Regions from separate parts of the Virgibacillus kekensis genome, predicted to be linked through region 2. Evidence: a T-box and tRNA genes for the amino acid it is inferred to sense, from the RefSeq annotation. Region 2 holds a T-box; the other holds one or more tRNA genes.
What was found. The T-box of region 2 lies ahead of tyrS (tyrosine--tRNA ligase). A T-box ahead of a tRNA ligase gene usually reads a tRNA of that ligase, here a tRNA-Tyr.
Positions count from the first base shown of each region.

Region 1: it encodes a tRNA-Tyr, which carries the amino acid that the T-box ahead of tyrS (tyrosine--tRNA ligase) is inferred to sense. The anticodon was not compared.

Region 1 covers NZ_JBHSFU010000009.1:121,650-130,756, reverse strand. Annotated here, with positions in the region: gene ACFO3D_RS15605 (YwaF family protein) at 647-1,375, opposite strand; tRNA gene ACFO3D_RS15600 (tRNA-Glu) at 1,548-1,622, shown strand; tRNA gene ACFO3D_RS15595 (tRNA-Val) at 1,631-1,706, shown strand; tRNA gene ACFO3D_RS15590 (tRNA-Thr) at 1,710-1,785, shown strand; tRNA gene ACFO3D_RS15585 (tRNA-Tyr) at 1,828-1,912, shown strand; tRNA gene ACFO3D_RS15580 (tRNA-Gln) at 1,920-1,991, shown strand; tRNA gene ACFO3D_RS15575 (tRNA-Lys) at 2,195-2,267, shown strand; gene ACFO3D_RS15570 (hydroxymethylglutaryl-CoA reductase, degradative) at 2,469-3,758, shown strand; gene mvk (mevalonate kinase) at 3,755-4,720, shown strand; gene mvaD (diphosphomevalonate decarboxylase) at 4,739-5,716, shown strand; gene ACFO3D_RS15555 (phosphomevalonate kinase) at 5,730-6,845, shown strand; gene rocF (arginase) at 7,046-7,948, shown strand; gene ACFO3D_RS15545 (CPBP family intramembrane glutamic endopeptidase) at 8,145-8,804, opposite strand; gene ACFO3D_RS15540 (aspartyl-phosphate phosphatase Spo0E family protein) at 8,915-9,064, opposite strand.
Region 2 covers NZ_JBHSFU010000001.1:132,928-142,034, reverse strand. Annotated here, with positions in the region: gene motP (flagellar motor protein MotP) at 1-596, shown strand, start outside; gene motS (flagellar motor protein MotS) at 586-1,371, shown strand; gene ACFO3D_RS00685 (acetoin utilization protein AcuC) at 1,417-2,583, opposite strand; gene ACFO3D_RS00680 (acetoin utilization AcuB family protein) at 2,580-3,230, opposite strand; gene ACFO3D_RS00675 (GNAT family N-acetyltransferase) at 3,230-3,883, opposite strand; gene ACFO3D_RS00670 (transglycosylase domain-containing protein) at 4,025-7,129, opposite strand; T-box leader at 7,249-7,452, shown strand; gene tyrS (tyrosine--tRNA ligase) at 7,508-8,779, shown strand.

The DNA of each region.
Region 1 (9,107 bases), on a different contig from region 2:
CTTTTATCACACGCATTATCCTAACTATTCAGACAATTCTATACAATATACCATATATATGTTATACTAATATATAAACAATACAATTGTTGGGAACCTTTTGACTTTCCTTAGTCTTCTTCCATCATTAAGGAGGAGACACTAAAATGTCGAAAGAAAGTCTAATAAAAATGCTTGAAACTCTTTGTCAGTACAACAATGCATACATTTAGCTCTAATGAACAACCAGTAATGACAGTACGATGCTTAAAACATACAAGGACTATAGAGATAACCAATCTTAAAAATAATACGGTCAAATTATTTGATAATATTGAAGAATCAGCGGAAGCCCTACAACTTTTAATAAATGAAAATACGATTGCTTAAACCTCTTACTCTTAAGAGGTTTTTTGTTACTCGTTTTTTGTCAAATGCCACATAAAAGTTCTCATGCTCATCTTAAACTCCTCGTTAATTGAAGAACATAATATTCAAAATCTTAATCATAACAACTACATGCTTGGTTTATAAGAATCAACATAGCAAATAGCATACCGATTAACACAGTAAAATACACTTTGACAACAACTATTGTCAATCTGCTTTGGTCTGCTAATTAGTATGCTAAATCATATGTTTCTCCACCGAAACGGAACTACTTACACTAAGTGGATGCTCTTTTAAAGTTAGCGAAAAGCCTGTATATCTGCTGCTGAGCTGTAAATACAACCAATCCAAGTACACAGAGATTAAAATAGTACCAAAACCCATTACCAAGCATATCAAGAGGTGTGGAGGCAGTAGGGGTATGGGATAGATATAAGTAGTTGGACTCCAGGCAAGGATTTATGAAAACCCCGATTATAAATGCGTAAACCAGCAGGTATCCATACGTTTCCAGCATAGATTTCAGGGTTATTTTGGCGGAACTTGTAGAAACAAGGAAAATACCGGTCCATGAAATAGCGATATGGTGGACAAAAAACTTCCAGAAACGAAAATGTGGATAATCATAGGGAAGTTCAGGAGTCACGACTGCCAGAAAAGCGGGTATCAGACCAATAAAAAATGAGATCTGTACTAACCTCTTATTGTAAGTCGCCAACGTTATGGCCCCGGTTATCCCGGCTACACCACAGAGATGCAGCGGCATGTGATCCCTTAGACTCCATATTCCTGTAACCCCTGTCCAAGTCTGGTATGAAACTTCGGAAAGAATGAGCAGGCTGAACAGGGTCCAGCGGATAATAGTAAAAGGAGTTCTTTTACTGCGGATTTTTTTTAGAAAGATAAAGAACAATAGAAGTCCCAAAAAGTAAATCATTAACATTGTCAGATGACTGGTTCCAAATGTAATGAAAGGATCACCACCTAATTCAAGCCAGTTACCCATAAAATCCCCCTTAAAAAGTGCTTATCTATGTCTATTCTTCATTATATGTGTTAGGAAGCTATTTGAAAATATAGAATTTAATATTTCTCTTTACAAAGATAGCAATCCTGTATATAATAAAAATCGTTGGTTTTTGACAAAGATTTTTTCGTATTATAAAATCCATTACTATGGCCCGTTGGTCAAGTGGTTAAGACACCGCCCTTTCACGGCGGTAACACGGGTTCGAATCCCGTACGGGTCACCACTTACTTTGGAGGATTAGCTCAGCTGGGAGAGCACCTGCCTTACAAGCAGGGGGTCGCAGGTTCGAGCCCTGCATCCTCCACCATGTGCCGGTCTAGCTCAATTGGCAGAGCAACTGACTTGTAATCAGTAGGTTGGGGGTTCAATTCCTCTGGCCGGCACCATTTTTTATGTATAATTAAATAAAAGATAGTTACAATAGTTACGGAGGGGTAGCGAAGTGGCTAAACGCGGCGGACTGTAAATCCGCTCCCTCAGGGTTCGGCAGTTCGAATCTGCCCCCCTCCACCATAATTATTGGGCTATAGCCAAGCGGTAAGGCAACGGGTTTTGGTCCCGTGATTCCCAGGTTCGAATCCTGGTAGCCCAGCCTTTTTTTATTTTAAGGGAATTTTTACATATTTAAAATGGACGAGCACCAAGGGATTCACCCGCATAATAAGAACACTTTACATCATGAGCCATTAGCTTGCCGCGAACATCCTGGAAATTACTGCTATGTGCAGGCATGCGAGGAGTTATCACGACGAGCACCAATGGACGCAATCGCTTAATCAGAACACTTTACATTATGAGCCATTAGCTCAGCTGGCAGAGCATCTGACTTTTAATCAGAGGGTCGGAGGTTCGAATCCTCCATGGCTCATCTTTTATACGAAAAAACTCTAGCGTAAAAACAGCATAAATATTATAATAGCAGATAAACAAGGTCGTTATGAGTGATAAACAACCTTGTTTATTTGCATTTTAGGCTGTTTTTTTACATAATAGATACAGCTATTTTATTTATTGACAATACAAGACTTATTTACATATATAAATAATGTTCACAAAAGGATGAGACGTTATGGAAACTTCGAGAATTCCTGGCTTTTATAAAATGGGTGTTGATGAACGCAGAGAGCTTTTGACTAAAATGGAATCCTTTACTGAGGAAGAAAAGGAATATTTATTTTCAAAAGAACCGCTGGGCACAGATACAGCTGACAAAATGATTGAAAATGTAATTGGGACATTTCCGCTTCCACTCGGACTAGGATTGAACTTTCAAGTGAACGGGAAAGACTATGTAGTGCCAATGGCAATTGAAGAGCCATCCGTTGTGGCGTCAGCCAGCTACATTGCCAAAATAGTCCGGAATGCAGGTGGCTTTACTACAGAGGCAACCGATCGGGTTATGATTGGCCAGATTCAGGTAGTCGGCTGTCCGGATTTTGAGGCTGCCAAAGAGGCTGTTCTAAAAGAAAAAGATTCCCTCATAGAAGATGCAAATGCTTCTTACCCGAGTCTTGTCGCCAGGGGTGGCGGAGCAGAGGATTTGGAAGTCCGTATATTGAATGAAGAGTCAGATTCAATATACGGTAAAATGCTCATCCTTCACATTTATATCAATACGTGCGATGCAATGGGGGCAAATATTATAAATACAATCGCCGAGTCACTTGCTCCTACTGTGGAAAAGCTGACTAAAGGTAAAGTGTATCTGCGGATTTTGTCTAATTATGCTGATCGATGCCTTGCAAGAGCAAGTTGTGTAATTCCACCGCATTTGCTGGAATCTAAAGGGTATACCGGTGAGGAAGTACGTGATGGGGTTATCCATGCGTATGAATTTGCCGCATCAGATCCATATCGCGCGGTAACGCATAATAAAGGTATCATGAATGGAATTGATCCTATCGTAATTGCGACTGGGAATGACTGGCGTGCCGTGGAAGCAGCAGCGCATGCACATGCTGCTAGAGACGGAAAGTATGGTTCCATGACTAAATGGTCGAAAGATGAGGAAGGAAATCTAGTCGGCGAACTAGAGCTTCCTATGTCGGTTGGTACTGTCGGAGGATCAATCCGCGTCCATCCCATCGCGAAAATCGCGCATAAAATCTTAGATGTTGAATCAGCACAGGAGCTTGCCCAGGTAATTGTGGCAGTGGGACTTGCCCAAAACCTTGGGGCATTGAAAGCTTTAGCTACTGATGGTATCCAAAAAGGCCATATGGCATTACATTCTCGTTCTGTTGCTATTGCAGCAGGAGCTACTGGGGAGATGATTGATATCATTGCTGAACGTTTAATTGATGAAAAGGAAATCCGTGTCGGAAAAGCTAAAGAATTGGTGGAAGAATATACAAAATGAGTGCAGAAAAAGCAACAACTTCAGAACAAACAGCTATCGGTATAGCTCATAGTAAACTAATTCTGATTGGGGAGCATGCAGTTGTACACGGACAACCTGCTATCGCACTTCCCTTTCCGCTCGTAGGAGTAGAGTCTGTAATTGACTACGTACCGGGGGCTGTTAAAATCGACAGCACATTTTATCATGGCCCACTCGATTCTGTACCGGAATCGTTAGAAGGGCTTGCTAACTGTATAAAAGCAACCTTGAAGCATCTTAAAATGCCCTGTGAAGATTTGCTGATCCGGATTAAATCATCCATACCACCCGGCAAAGGTCTTGGCTCAAGTGCATCCGTAGCTATTGCAGTAGTCCGATCATTGTTTGCCTATAATAATCAGGAATATACCGAGAACGACCTGCTTAATCTGGCAAACATTTCGGAAACATACGCGCATGGTGTGCCAAGCGGTATTGACACACTTACCATAACATCAGATTTTCCAGTATGGTTTGAGAAAGAACAGCCGGTTGATTATATTGAACCAAACGGGGATTTTTACTTTATTGTGGCTGATTCCGGACGGATGGGAGATACGCGTTCTGCGGTTGAATCGGTTGCCAGTCTTTTTAAATCAGCACCGAAACGGATACATTCCAAGCTGGAACGGATTGGGGAGCTGACCCATAAAGCGAGACATGCGCTTGAAAGTGCAAGCAAACATCTGCTGGGTCAGATGTTGAATGAGGCACAAAAAGAACTCGAAGCTCTGGGTGTGAGTGATGCAGGACTAAACAGGCTTATATATTTTGCCCGCCAGGAAGGTGCCCTTGGCGCTAAATTGACTGGTGGCGGAAACGGCGGGTGCATTATTGCACTTGCCCGTAATGAGGTACATTCCAGACAACTTACCGAGAAACTTAAAAAATTTGGGGCGCATGCTGTTTGGTCATTTGTTCTCAGAAAAAAACCAGAGTAAGCACAAAGGAGATACACAATGAAGGCTACAGCTAAAGCCCATACGAATATTGCCCTGATAAAATATTGGGGAAAACGGGACGAATCGTTAATTCTGCCGATGAATAACAGCCTATCTGTGACGTTGGATGGCTTTTATACCGAAACAACGGTGGAATTCCAAACAGAATTGGAACAGGATAGTTTTATCCTGGATGGAAAGGTAGTCACCGGCAAAGAGTATGACCGGGTTACTGCATTTCTTGACCGTATTCGGAAGTACGCTGGAAAACCGGATTTGTATGCTAACGTCGAATCAACCAACCATGTGCCCACAGCGGCTGGCTTTGCGTCTTCTGCCTCAGGATTCGCAGCGCTGGCCGCTAGTGCTGTAAAAGCACTGGGTCTTAAAATAAGTAAAGAACAATTATCCATTCTGACTAGGCAGGGATCCGGTTCTGCCTGCAGATCGGTATTTGGCGGATTTGTGGAATGGGAAAAAGGTTCACTTGAAGACGGATCGGATTCTTATGCTGTTCAAGTAGCGCCTGCTGAACATTGGGATATCCGTGTGGCTGCTGTAGTCCTTTCTTCCAAAGAAAAGAAGGTCCTGAGCAGGGAAGGGATGAAACGAACAGTTGAAACTTCTCCCTTTTACTCAAGTTGGGTGGAAAGCATCCCACATGACCTGGATAATATTAAGCAGGGTATCCGTACCAAGGACTTTAAGAAAGTCGGCGAAATTGCCGAGGCAAACTGTCTTAAAATGCATGCAACGACGCTGGCAGCTAATCCTCCGTTCACATACTGGCATGATACAACGATGGCAGTTATGCGTAAGGTACAGGACTTGAGAGACAAAGGCATACCTGCATACTTTACGATTGATGCAGGACCAAATGTTAAGGTTCTTTATCAGCCTGAGAATGAGGAAACAATACAGACTACACTCCAAGAGATACCTGGTGTCAATGATGTGATCGTGAGCCGCACCGGTCAGGGAGTATCCTATATCTAGGAGTTGACACGTTTTGACAAATACATCAATGACCGTACGTGTGCCGGGTAAATTAATGATCGCCGGAGAATTTGCTGTCTTGGAGCCGTACCAGGAATCAGTCGTCATGGCGGTTGACCGTTATGTCTACGCGAAATTGGAAGACAGCAATAAGAATTACCTATCGTTGAAGGCATTCCATCTAAACAATCTTGAATGGTCATATGACGGGGAAGAAGTAGTTATCAAGACAGAAGATGCCCGGACCACCTTTGTACGGAATGCTATGTCGACGGTCTTGGCATATTTGAATGAAAAAGGCCACTCACCGAACAACTTTCACTTATCTATCCGTAGTGAGCTGGATGATGTGGAGTCTGGCAGAAAATATGGATTAGGGTCGAGTGCGGCAGTTGTTACTGCAGTGGTTTCCGCTATTCTTAAAAGATTTTTACCTGAAGAAGCTTCGTCTAACCTTATCTTTAAACTGGCAGCTATTTCTCATGTTAAAACCCAGGGGAGTGGGTCAGGTGCGGATGTTGCGGCATCATCCTATGGAGGGTTTCTTAGATATTCTTCGTTTCAAGCAGATTGGCTGCTGCAGGAATACAAGCGTTCGGAAACTGTTTCTGAACTGCTAGTTGGTGACTGGCCTTATTTGTCCCTTGAACCGATAACGTTACCAGAAGATGTAATTATGTGTATTGGTTGGACAGGAAATCCTGCTTCGACCAGTGAATTAATTGGTAACATTAAAAAACTTAAACTAGATAACGAAGCGTTATACAAAAAATTTATGGTAGACAGTAAGGATGCAGTAAGAAAGTTCCTTGAGGGAACATCCGATTATAATGTCCCTCGAATGCTTGATGGAATTAAACAAAACAGGAGAGCAATTACCAAGCTAGGGCAGGATGCAGGAACAAATTTGGAGACCCCATTACTGAAGAAGCTAAGTGACCTTGGCGAACAGTACGGTGGCGCCGGAAAGCTTTCTGGTGCCGGCGGCGGGGATTGCGGAATCGCCTTTATGCCATCTCGAGAACAGGCTGATAAGCTGATGGAAGCATGGGAGCAGGTAGGGATAAAACCATTGCATATCACCACCGCCGAGTTAGGCGCAATGGAATATAACAAGCAGGATGACTGAATTCAGTGCATCCTGCTTTTTTTATTAATCTCTTTATTTTTTATTTTAAATAGGTCATCCCACCACCCGTATCTTAACCCTAGAACATGATCATGCCGGAGTTTCAATCTAACCCTGGAGTGTATATATATACATATTTCTGTGCGGTTGAGTCATTGTCCTTTTTTTGGCTAGAATAGTATGTAGAGGAGGCACGAATAATGAATAAAAATATGTCAATTATTGGTGTTCCAATGGATTTGGGACAAAGCCGTCGCGGGGTCGATATGGGTCCGAGCGCGATTCGATATGCTGGTCTTTTAGAGAAACTGGAAGGACTGGATTATAATGTTGATGATCTGGGGGATGTACCAATATCCCGTCCGGACAGCAGGCATGAACGTCAGGATGGGGATCTGCGGAACTTGAAGCAGGTTGCGGATGCCAGTCTGAAGCTTGCAGAAATGGTCGATCAAGAAGTATCCGATAAGCGGTTCCCACTAGTTCTGGGCGGGGATCACAGTATTGCCATAGGGAGTCTTGCTGGTATATCAAAACACTACGAGAACCTGGGAGTTATCTGGTATGACGCCCATGGAGACCTAAATTCCGCCGAAACTTCTCCATCGGGGAATATTCATGGCATGCCACTAGCGGTTAGTCTTGGGATTGGACATGAGCGGCTGACAAATATTCATGGCTACTCTCCTAAAATTAAACCGGAGAACATCGTTATCATTGGAGCACGCTCGCTTGACCCTGGTGAGAAAAAACTAATTAAAGAACGCGGCATACAGGTTTATTCGATGCATGAGGTTGATCGTATGGGAATGACTAACGTAATTTCAGAAGCAATTGAATACCTGAAAGAGCGGACTGACGGAGTTCATTTAAGTCTTGATTTGGATGGCCTTGACCCTGACGAAGCACCGGGAGTAGGTACTCCGGTTATTGGCGGTTTATCTTATCGCGAGAGCCATCTGGCAATGGAAATCCTGCAGGAATCAGCGATTCTTACCTCTGCAGAATTTGTAGAAGTAAATCCAATTCTCGACGAAAAGAACAAGACTGCCACCTTGGCTGTAGGGCTGATCGGGTCCTTATTTGGAGAAAAACTAAAATAATAAATGAGATTGGGCCGAAAGTGATAATTTATATAATAAACCGAACTATCTACCATATTCTGTAAGATAGTTCGGTTTTATTGTAACTGCCTTATCTACCACTCCGGGCAAACAAGGCGCTATTATTTAATCGACCGTGCCTAATTTCGTTCGTCTTTAGAATGTAAATCCATACTTATGTCCAGGCTCATTTTTTTTAGAAAACAGCTATCAACGCAATGACAATGATCGCAATATCGGCCATTATATGAACCAGCCAGGAATTATAAATATTATCATTATTCTCATTGAGCCAGCAAAACAGCAATCCTACCGCGAAAAGACCACTGAGCGCAAGGAGAAAAAGCCCAAAGCTGAACCATGTCAGGAAAATGGCTGTATGATAGACAGCAAATAAAAGAGATGAATAAAGATAGGCAAAACCCCTGGACTTATGCTGGAGATTTTTAAAGATAAATCCTCTGAAAAAGATCTCCTCCAGAAATGAATTACCCGCGATTACATAAAGACCGATAAACAAGAAAGTATCACTGGTGATGTTTTTTTCGGAAAGGCTGATGCCTATCCCTGCAAAATCAATCATGCCCCTGAAAGCCAGAAAAGCAGCCATCAAGATGATGAATGTGCTCACGCCAAGCAGGACGCTTATTTTCAGACGTGTCAGGTCAATTGATTTTGTACTTAGATACGAGGTCTGCATGCTGGTTTTATAATGAAAGATTAAAATAGCTGCGAAGAAAACAAAAACTTTAGCGATTGTTTTATACAGATAGTCAAATTGAAGCACCTGTTCAATCAAAAATAACAGAATTACAGATAATAAGCTTAATAGGATAATCAGAGATTTATTCGTCATAAGAACACCTGCTGGTTTTTCACCAATTGTAACACAAGGTCAAAAAAAAAAGACATGCACTACGTGTCTTTTTAAATGGGGATTTTACCCTAAATTTATATTTATTGAGGTCAGGCAGTCTGGTATTCATTTAGAAGTTCATCGAGAATTTCGCTTTTACGTACGACAGCTTCCGAGGTCAATCCATGAGTATTGCTTAATGAAATCATCTCATCGCGGCATTCTTCTATTTTTTCTAATAATAATGAAGGATAATCCACAAAACTGGCCTCCTGTCTAGTATAATAATTAATATGAAATTAC
Region 2 (9,107 bases):
AGCGGCTTCCTGAGCTTATTCAACTATTTATTCGGCTTTCTGAAAGGGCACGTAGAGAAGGTATTCTCGCACTTGAAAATGAATTGGATGACGTTGAGGATGAATTTATTAAAAAAGGTGTACTGCTGGCAGTGGATGGGGTAGAGCCTGAAGTGATTAACGATATTCTTTATGCCGAAATCACGGCTATGGAAGAGCGGCACTATAAAGGGCGTACTATTCTTGAGAAAGCTGGAGAGTATGCGCCAGCATGGGGAATGATCGGTACGCTGGTAGGTCTTGTCCTAATGCTCAACAGTCTTACAGATCCTAGCACGCTAGGGCCTAATATGGCTGTTGCATTACTGACGACCCTTTATGGTACAGTGCTTGCTAATCTGGTTTTCATTCCAATGGCGAACAAACTCGAAGCCAAAACCGAAGAAGAAATGTTTGTTAAACAGGTTATCATTGAAGGGGTTATTGGTGTCCAATCTGGACAGAACCCACGCATTCTCGAGGAGAAGCTGGGAGCATTCCTTTCTAATGAGACCAAGGACCGTGAAGAAACTGACGAGGAAGCCGCATTTGCGGGTGAGCGTGTAAATGAAGCGTAGAAGGGTCAGAAAAAGAAAAGATTCAGGTGCTCCTAAATGGATGGTTACATATTCAGACATGGTAACATTGATTCTTGTATTTTTTATTTTATTATTCTCCATGTCACAGATTGACCAGGTGAAGTTCGAAGCAATCTCTGAGTCATTCAAAAATAGGATGATTTTTGAATTCTTTCCATCGCCGGTACCAATGGAGAATCCAACTGAACATACAAGAGATCAGGAGAGTGGAAAGAACTCCAATGAATTTGAGAATCCCGTGCAGCTCCAGAATCGAAATGACCGGGATGAAAAAGAAGCAGAGGACAAGGAAGATTCACTTGACGAAATGATGAAAAATGTGAAGCATTATCTGAATGATAACAATTTAAATAACGTTGTATCAGCAAGCAGAACAGAACGAGGTGTGGTTCTGGTGCTCCAGGAAAGCATCCTATTTGATTCAGGAGAAGCTATAGTTCTGGATTCCGGTAAACCTTTTCTGGATAAAATGGGTAAGCTTCTTACAAAAATTCCAAACCATGTAAAAGTGGAAGGCCATACGGATGATCGGCCGATATCGAATTATCGGTATCCTTCCAATTGGGAGCTTTCAGGCGCTAGGGCAAGCAGTGTCATCCGGTATTTGATTAACGAAAATAATTTTGATGAGTCACGTTTTTCCTCGGTGGGATATGGAGACACACGGCCGATTGTACCAAATTCTTCTCCGGATAACTGGAGTAAGAATAGACGTGTAGAAATTGTGATTCTTGAAGCAGGAAATGATGTGTAATAGAAAAGGGAAATGACTTTATTGGTCATTTCCCTTTTCCTATTCTTATAAATTGTTTTGTTTATTCTTCGTGTACTTGAGAGCACTGAGTAAAACCTTTTCATTCTTTTCATTAATCTCAGGTTTTCTTGGGATTTTTGGGACGATTGATTTATCATCGTGCCAGTTTACAGGGAGTGTTACAGGCGAGTCGCTCTGCCATTTGGATAGCCATCCTTTTGGCAGTTCCCCTGAAGCTGTATTACCGGTTTTCATTACATTCCAGATTTGCGCCCAGGCGCGCGGGATTACCCGCCACATATCATACCCTCCGCCACCAAGTGCTATCCAGCGCCCTTCACAATACTGATGCGCCAGTTCATGTGCCAGGGAAGGTATCCTCTCATATATCTTCATGGTCGCACAGAGATGGGTCAACGGGTCATATGTGTGCGAATCAGCACCATTTTGAGTTAGAATAACATCGGGTTGAAAATATTCAGCTATTTCCCTGAAAGCGGATTCGTAAAGGTTTATAAAGGACTCGTCCTCTGTAAATGCATCGATAGGGAGGTTAAATGAATAACCATGTCCTTCCTTAATACCGCGCTCATTTACATTTCCGGTTCCAGGAAATAAGTAACGGCCTGTTTCGTGTATGGACAACGTGCAAACATTTGGGTCATCGTAAAAAGCCCATTGTACGCCATCGCCATGGTGTGCATCGGTATCGACATAAAGCACCTTTAAGTTATACTTCTCCCGAATGTATTTGATTGCTACTGCACCATCATTATAAATGCAGAAACCACTTGCTTTTCGTTTAAAACCATGATGGAGTCCACCACCGAGATTTAAGGCATGCCGGGATTTTCCCTGCAGAACTTCATCAACGGCCGTAAGTGTTCCGCCCACGAGCAAACTTGCAGCCTCGTGCATATCTGAAAAAATTGGTGTGTCTTCCGTTCCAAGCCCGTATTCTATTCCTTCTTCGGAATTCAGCAACCCCGCGCCAGCTTTTTTTACAGTTTCTATATAAGCCCGATCATGGAATAAGGCAAGCTCTTCCTCAGTTGCTAGCCGGGGTTCTACCATATCGCTTTCGCTTAACGTATTTATTTCTTCCAACAATTCTTTTGCTAACAATACCCGTTTCTGATTAAAAGGATGTTCCGGGTGAAAATGGTAGTTTAAGAATGTATCAGAAAAGATAAAAGATGAATTACATGTCATAGCTTAGGCTCCACAATATTATTTGGCCACATCAGTTCATAGCCTGCCTTTCGGAGATCCTGAATAACGGGCATTGGATTCATTGTTTGGACACGGAAGACGAGTATTTTATAGTTTGGGTCATCATTATACGGATAAACAAGTACAGAAGAGATATTTGTTTTACGTGCGCCAAATACAGCAGCAACTTCAGGTAAGATTCCGGGTTTGTGAGGAACTTTCACCTCAATTTGAGAGCTTTGAACGTTTGTACCGGTTAATTGGATAAGAGTATGCAGCATATCTTTTTCGGTAATAATGCCAACCAATTTATCATTTCTGACAACAGGTAGACATGCGAACTCTTCATCATAAAAAATCCGTGCTACTTCTTCTACAAAATCAAGTGGATGTACTGTAACCACTGGTTCGCTCATAATACTCTGAATCTTGTTTTCTAATTCTTTCTGATTTGATTCTTTATTGAATATGGAAGGAGTTGCATCTCTGACATCCCGGTCGGATACAATCCCTACTACCTGATATTCTTCATTGGTTATAGGAATGTGTCTGATGTGATTTTCCTGCAGCAGATTCCAAGCCTCCGCAATCGTTGCGGAAGGTGATAAAGTAATAATATTTGTTTTCATAATTTCTTCAACTAACATTAAAAGCCCTCCCTCATATTCCGGTATTTATGACGCTGCAAAAACCGGAGCTTATCAAATTGATTAACGGATTCTTCGGATACATTTTCACCTATCCGCACCATCAAACAGTTAGCAGGATGTGAAATAATCTCCGGATCATCAGTTGGGGCAGGGAGCAGACCACCTGCAGCCATCATCTTCTCCATGACTTTCCGGTAATCCCAGATACTCAGCCTTGTGCCATCTAAATCCCAGTGCCAGTAATACTCGGTGGAGATAATAATATAGTTCTCCATGTATTCATCCATCATGGATACCTCGAGTAAACCTGAGGCAACCTTCGCCCCTCGATATTTAGGGATAACCTCTATGGCACCCAGCTCGATTAAATCTTCCATATTAAACTCCGACCATCGCTCAAGCGGATCGGGGTGGAGGTATGTTACATAGCCTACTATGGTTTCTTCATTTCTCGCTATGATAATACGACCTTCCGGGAAATCGGCAATACTCAAGACAGCTTCAAACTGTTTAGGAGCGGGACGGAAGGCTGTAAGCTGTTCATGAAAATGGTATTTTTTGAGTTCTGAAGATGGTAGTGGTCCCTCGATGATAATTGAACCATTCGGTGTATCGCGTGTCATTGACTGATACGTTTTTACGTGATTCATTTCTTCACCGCCTTATGGAAGAGATTAACTCTTTTATGACATTCATTATACAGGAACAAATGTCACTTTTTTAGTGATATGAGGGGAAAAAGAGAATAAAAAATCAGGCAGTGTCATTGGGACACTGCCTGATTGAACTAGTTATTGTTTTGCCTGTACGGAAAATGTTGCAGAATCGCTCGCTTCGCCATCTGCAGTTATTTTACCATTATATTTGGTACCATTCGGCTGAATACCCTCAAAAACAACCTTGTTGCCTGTTGTTGTTTTCTTTAAATCTTCACCTAGAGTAACTGTGAATTTTGCCGATGCGTCATATTTCCAAGTAACGGTTACTGTCTTATTATTTTTATCATAAGAGGCACTAACATTAGAAAGCGTCACTTTTTTCTCATCCGGTTTATCAGGTTTCGGCTTATCCGGATCCTCAGGTTCTTCAGGTTCATCTGGCTCAGGTTTTGTAAAGTCTCCAACTTTCGCTTCATTAGAAGCGCCAGACTCAAGTCCAAAGTAATCTACTGCTTTAACCATATAAACTGCTTTACCACCTGATATAGTAAAGCTTGTTTCAGTTGTATTTCCAACTAGGCTGAATGAAGCACCAGGCTTGCTTGCACGGAACACACGATAGCCTACAACATCTTTACTGCTTGAATCCTTCCAGGTCAACTTACTTCCTGATCCTGAAACAGAAGTAGGGGCAGCAGGCTTCTTGCCATCATCATTTATTGTATCACTGCTTATTTCGGACGATGGTAAGCTAATCTTTTCCCATAATTCCCGATTGGTACGAGGGAAGAGATCGGTCAGATCATCAAGCTTATCATAGCCCTTCCGTTTCAGGAATTCAGGGTTAAATGTCAATCCATCACCCTGGGTGAATTCTTTCGGTGTGTTTTCTCCAGCTATGACCGCCTTTCCGTCGACCATAACGTATGTGCCTCTTATCAGACTGTCATCTTTCTTGGTTGGAACATATTTTGCATTGAATATGTCTGTTTTTACCAATCCAGCTTCCCGACATAAATCAGATGGAAGCATTCCTGAGATTGCACAATAACTTCTGGACACAATCCCACCTGGACGTTCGAAGTTATTTGCCGGTGCAACCAGCTTCGGATTAATATCTGAAGCAGCGTTTATAAGTTCAGCCCACAGCTTAACATTCCGGTTACTGTAGCCTAGCGAACAGCTGGAACATTTTATGGATTGTGGAATTCTATACCCCATCCATGTTCCAAAAGTTACATTAGGATTCGTTGCAACAAACCAGGTATCTTTCCAGTTCTGGGATGTTCCGGTTTTACCTGCCCAATCCACACCACTGTATTTCAGTTGGGAGTTCACGTAGGCAGCTGTACCACTGTCGATTACATCACGCATCATATCAATTGTAAGGTATGTTGTCTGCGGTGAGAAAACCTCAACAGGTTTGCTCTCATGCTGATAGAGTGTTTCCCCGTCGGCAGTAGTGATTTTTTCAATCATATAAGCGTCGACAAATTTACCGTTATTTCCAAAAGTGGTGTATGCATTAACATTTTCTTCAATGGTTACACCATTTGTTGTTCCCCCAATACCAAGTGATAGATTGGCATATTCGTTATCTCCAAGAGTTGATATACCCATTGGTCTTAGGAACTCGTTTACAGGATTTTGTCCCAATATTTGGCTGTAAACATAGATAGCAGGGATATTATACGAATTTTCCAATGCCTTACGAGCTGATACCAAGCCATGATAACCACCTGCATAGTTTCCAGGTGTATAGCTTCCGGCTGGGGTTGAAAATGTCATTCTAAAGTCTGGCACCGGAGTTCCAGGTTGCACAGCCCCCTTTTCCATTGCGGGAGCATAGGTAAGAATCGGCTTCATCGTACTACCGTTTGAGCGGGTGGTGGATGTCGCATAGTTTAGCTGGTCTTCAGAAGTATATTCTCTTCCTCCTACAAAGCTAATAATTCTTCCTGTGCTATTTTCCATGAGTATTCCGCCGGTTTCCATTGGCTGATTAATCTTGACTCTTTCACCTTCTGAATTGGTGATATAGCCACTCCAGTTTGGTCCGTAGTACTTGTACTTAGCTACAATTTCTTTAAATTTATCATGTGTCTTTTTATCAATGGTTGTATGGATTTGGTAGCCATTTTTCCGTAGAGCACGGTCAGCAAGAATCTCATACTCTTCCATAAGTTTTTCGTCTTTGTTCAAGTCTTCCATTGTATATCCGTCTTCCTTAGCAAGCTGTTTCAGAATAAGTTCTTTTGCCCGCTTTTCGACTTCAAACGTAAGGTACGGATATTTTTCGATTGGTGATTTAGAATCCTCGGTGAAATCCTTCACAATATTATATTTCATTGCTGATTCATATTGTTTTTTGGTAATGTACTCAGCTTCATACATACGGGTGAGCACTGACTTCATTCGATTAATTCCCGGTTGCAGTCCTGCTTTATCTTTCAAACCACCGTCGTTTGTGAATGGTGTATAAGCGAATGGGCTCTGTGGCAACCCTGCAAGATATGCAGCCTGCGGTAAATTCACTTTTGAGGCATCAATACCGAAAATTCCCTGTGCCGCTGTCTGGATTCCGGCAATATTGCCGCCGGATGCATCCCTTCCGTATGGCACAACGTTTAGATATGCTTCGAGAATCTCATCTTTGTCAAAAAAGCGTTCCAACCTTAATGCAAGAAGAATTTCTTTAGCTTTTCGTTCAAAAGAGACTTCGTTCGTCAGAATTTGGTTTTTGATCAACTGCTGGGTAAGTGTACTTCCGCCGGTTTTGACCGAAGCGTTTGTAACTTCCTGCATCACCGCACGGACAATTGCCTTTGGAACAATACCTTTATGTTCTTCAAAATATTCATCTTCTGTAGCTATTACCGCATTCCGCAGTGTTTCAGAGACATTCTCCAGTGAGACTTCCTCTCTATGTATGTCAGACCGGACATTGCCGATATATTTCTCCCCGGCAAAATATAGCTTGGACGTTTCCTCATAATTGTAAATATCTTTTTCCATGCTTGCATAGCTTCGAACCGGTTCGTCTTTTACAAGTGAAGCAAAGTAGCCTGCTCCGACCCCACCGGCGAAGAAGAAACCAACAAGACCTACAACTATGAAGAACAAGATAATATTCCAGGCCACATCATAGGATATCCTGGAAACCTTTTGTATTCTCCCAGTTGTCCAAAGTGTCTTGACCTTCTCTGTATATTTTTGAAATAATTGTTTATAATCCAAAATAAGACCTCCTAAATTCAAACACTATTATAGCATAATAGGCTAGTAAGGTGTATATTAAATTAGATAAATATATTGCTTTATAAATACTTATATGGTATGAATAGAGAGAATATAGTTTACAGGCATTGAAGGACCGGAGTAGTTTTGCAAATCCCTTTTCCAGAGAGCTGACGGCAGGTGAAAGTCAGTAAACATTTGCAGGCGAATTACAGTCTGGAGCATCTTCTCACCCGAGAAGACGGTGACATCACCGTTAACAATCCCAAAGTGGCACGGATGTGCAACAAGGGTGGTACCGCGAGTCAAAACTCGTCCCTTTTATATTTTTAGGGGCGGGTTTTTTTGATTTCAATTTATGATTGGAGAGTGAACAGGTTGGATATTTTAAAGGATTTAGAGAAACGCAATTTAATTCAACAGACCACTGACAGGGAAGGGCTGGAAAAACACCTTGCGGAGAATCAGGTCACACTGTACTGCGGTTTTGACCCAACTGCTGACAGTCTGCATATTGGACACTTGCTGCCAATAACGATGCTGAAGCGGTTCCAAAAGGCAGGACACCGTCCTATAGCACTGATTGGTGGGGGCACAGGGATGATTGGGGATCCAAGCGGTCGTTCAGATGAAAGGTCGCTTAACGAAGCAAACGTCGTAAAAGGGTACAGTGACAGGATTAAGGAACAGCTTGCAAAACTTCTTAATTTTGATACTGGCTCCAACGCCGCTGTTGCACGTAACAACCATGACTGGCTTGCAAGCATGACCGTGATTGATTTTCTGCGTGATGCAGGAAAACATTTTGGGATTAATTATATGCTTGGGAAAGAATCAGTCTCTGCCAGAATTGAACAGGGTATTTCCTACACCGAATTTAGTTACATGATTCTGCAGTCACTGGATTTTTTAAAGTTGTACGAACAGGAAAACTGTACCCTGCAAATTGGCGGCAGTGACCAATGGGGTAATATAACTGCCGGGATGGAACTAATCCGGCGTTCCCGTGAAGATGTGGGAGAAGAAGCAAAGGCTTACGGATTAACCGTGCCACTGATCACAAAAGCAGATGGAACTAAATTTGGTAAGACGGCAGGTGGAGCAGTATGGCTTGATCCTGTTAAAACTACTCCGTACGAATTTTACCAGTTCTGGATAAATACAGATGACCGTGATGTTATGAAGTTCTTATACTACTTTACATTTCTTGATCAGGAAGAATTGGATCAGTTGCAGGATGAAGTCGATACCCGTCCGGAAAACCGGGTAGCACAGAAAAGACTTGCAGAAGAAATGACACGCACGGTTCACAGCCAGGAAGCACTGGAGCAGGCACAAAAGATTACCGCGTCTCTGTTTAGTGGGGATTTGAAGGACTTATCTGGAAATGATATTGAACAAGGTTTTAGAGATGTTCCAACTTATGAAACTACTAAAGAGGATATTGGACTAATCGATCTTTTAGTTAACGCATCAATTTCCTCATCAAAGCGACAGGCGAGGGAAGACATCAAGAACGGGGCAATTTACATTAATGGTGAACGGCAGCAGGACCTGCAATATAATGTAGGTTCAGATGACCGAATTGAAGACAGATTTACCATTATTCGTCGCGGGAAGAAGAAGTACTTCCTAATAAGATTTAAATAATTTTATCGTATGAAATTTTTACAGAATATAAGACCGTCTCATATCTGGGGCGGTCTTTTTAATTTTTTGAGGAATAAGGTGTGGACGAATGATGTGGAGGAGGGGTTTTTGCGTAGCCGTTCTTTCCTTGTCAGGAGGATGTGATGGGACCCTGCTTTAAAAAGCCACAGTTTGAAGAATATGAATCGGGATTTTTATAGGTTTGACAAACAATTAAACACACCTCTTTCTATTAAGTTTTACAAGTGAAAATTCTGCTCATTAGGAAACAACAAATGGTGAACTTCGACGCAAAAATTGTGAAACTCGAGCAAACTAATTGTGAACA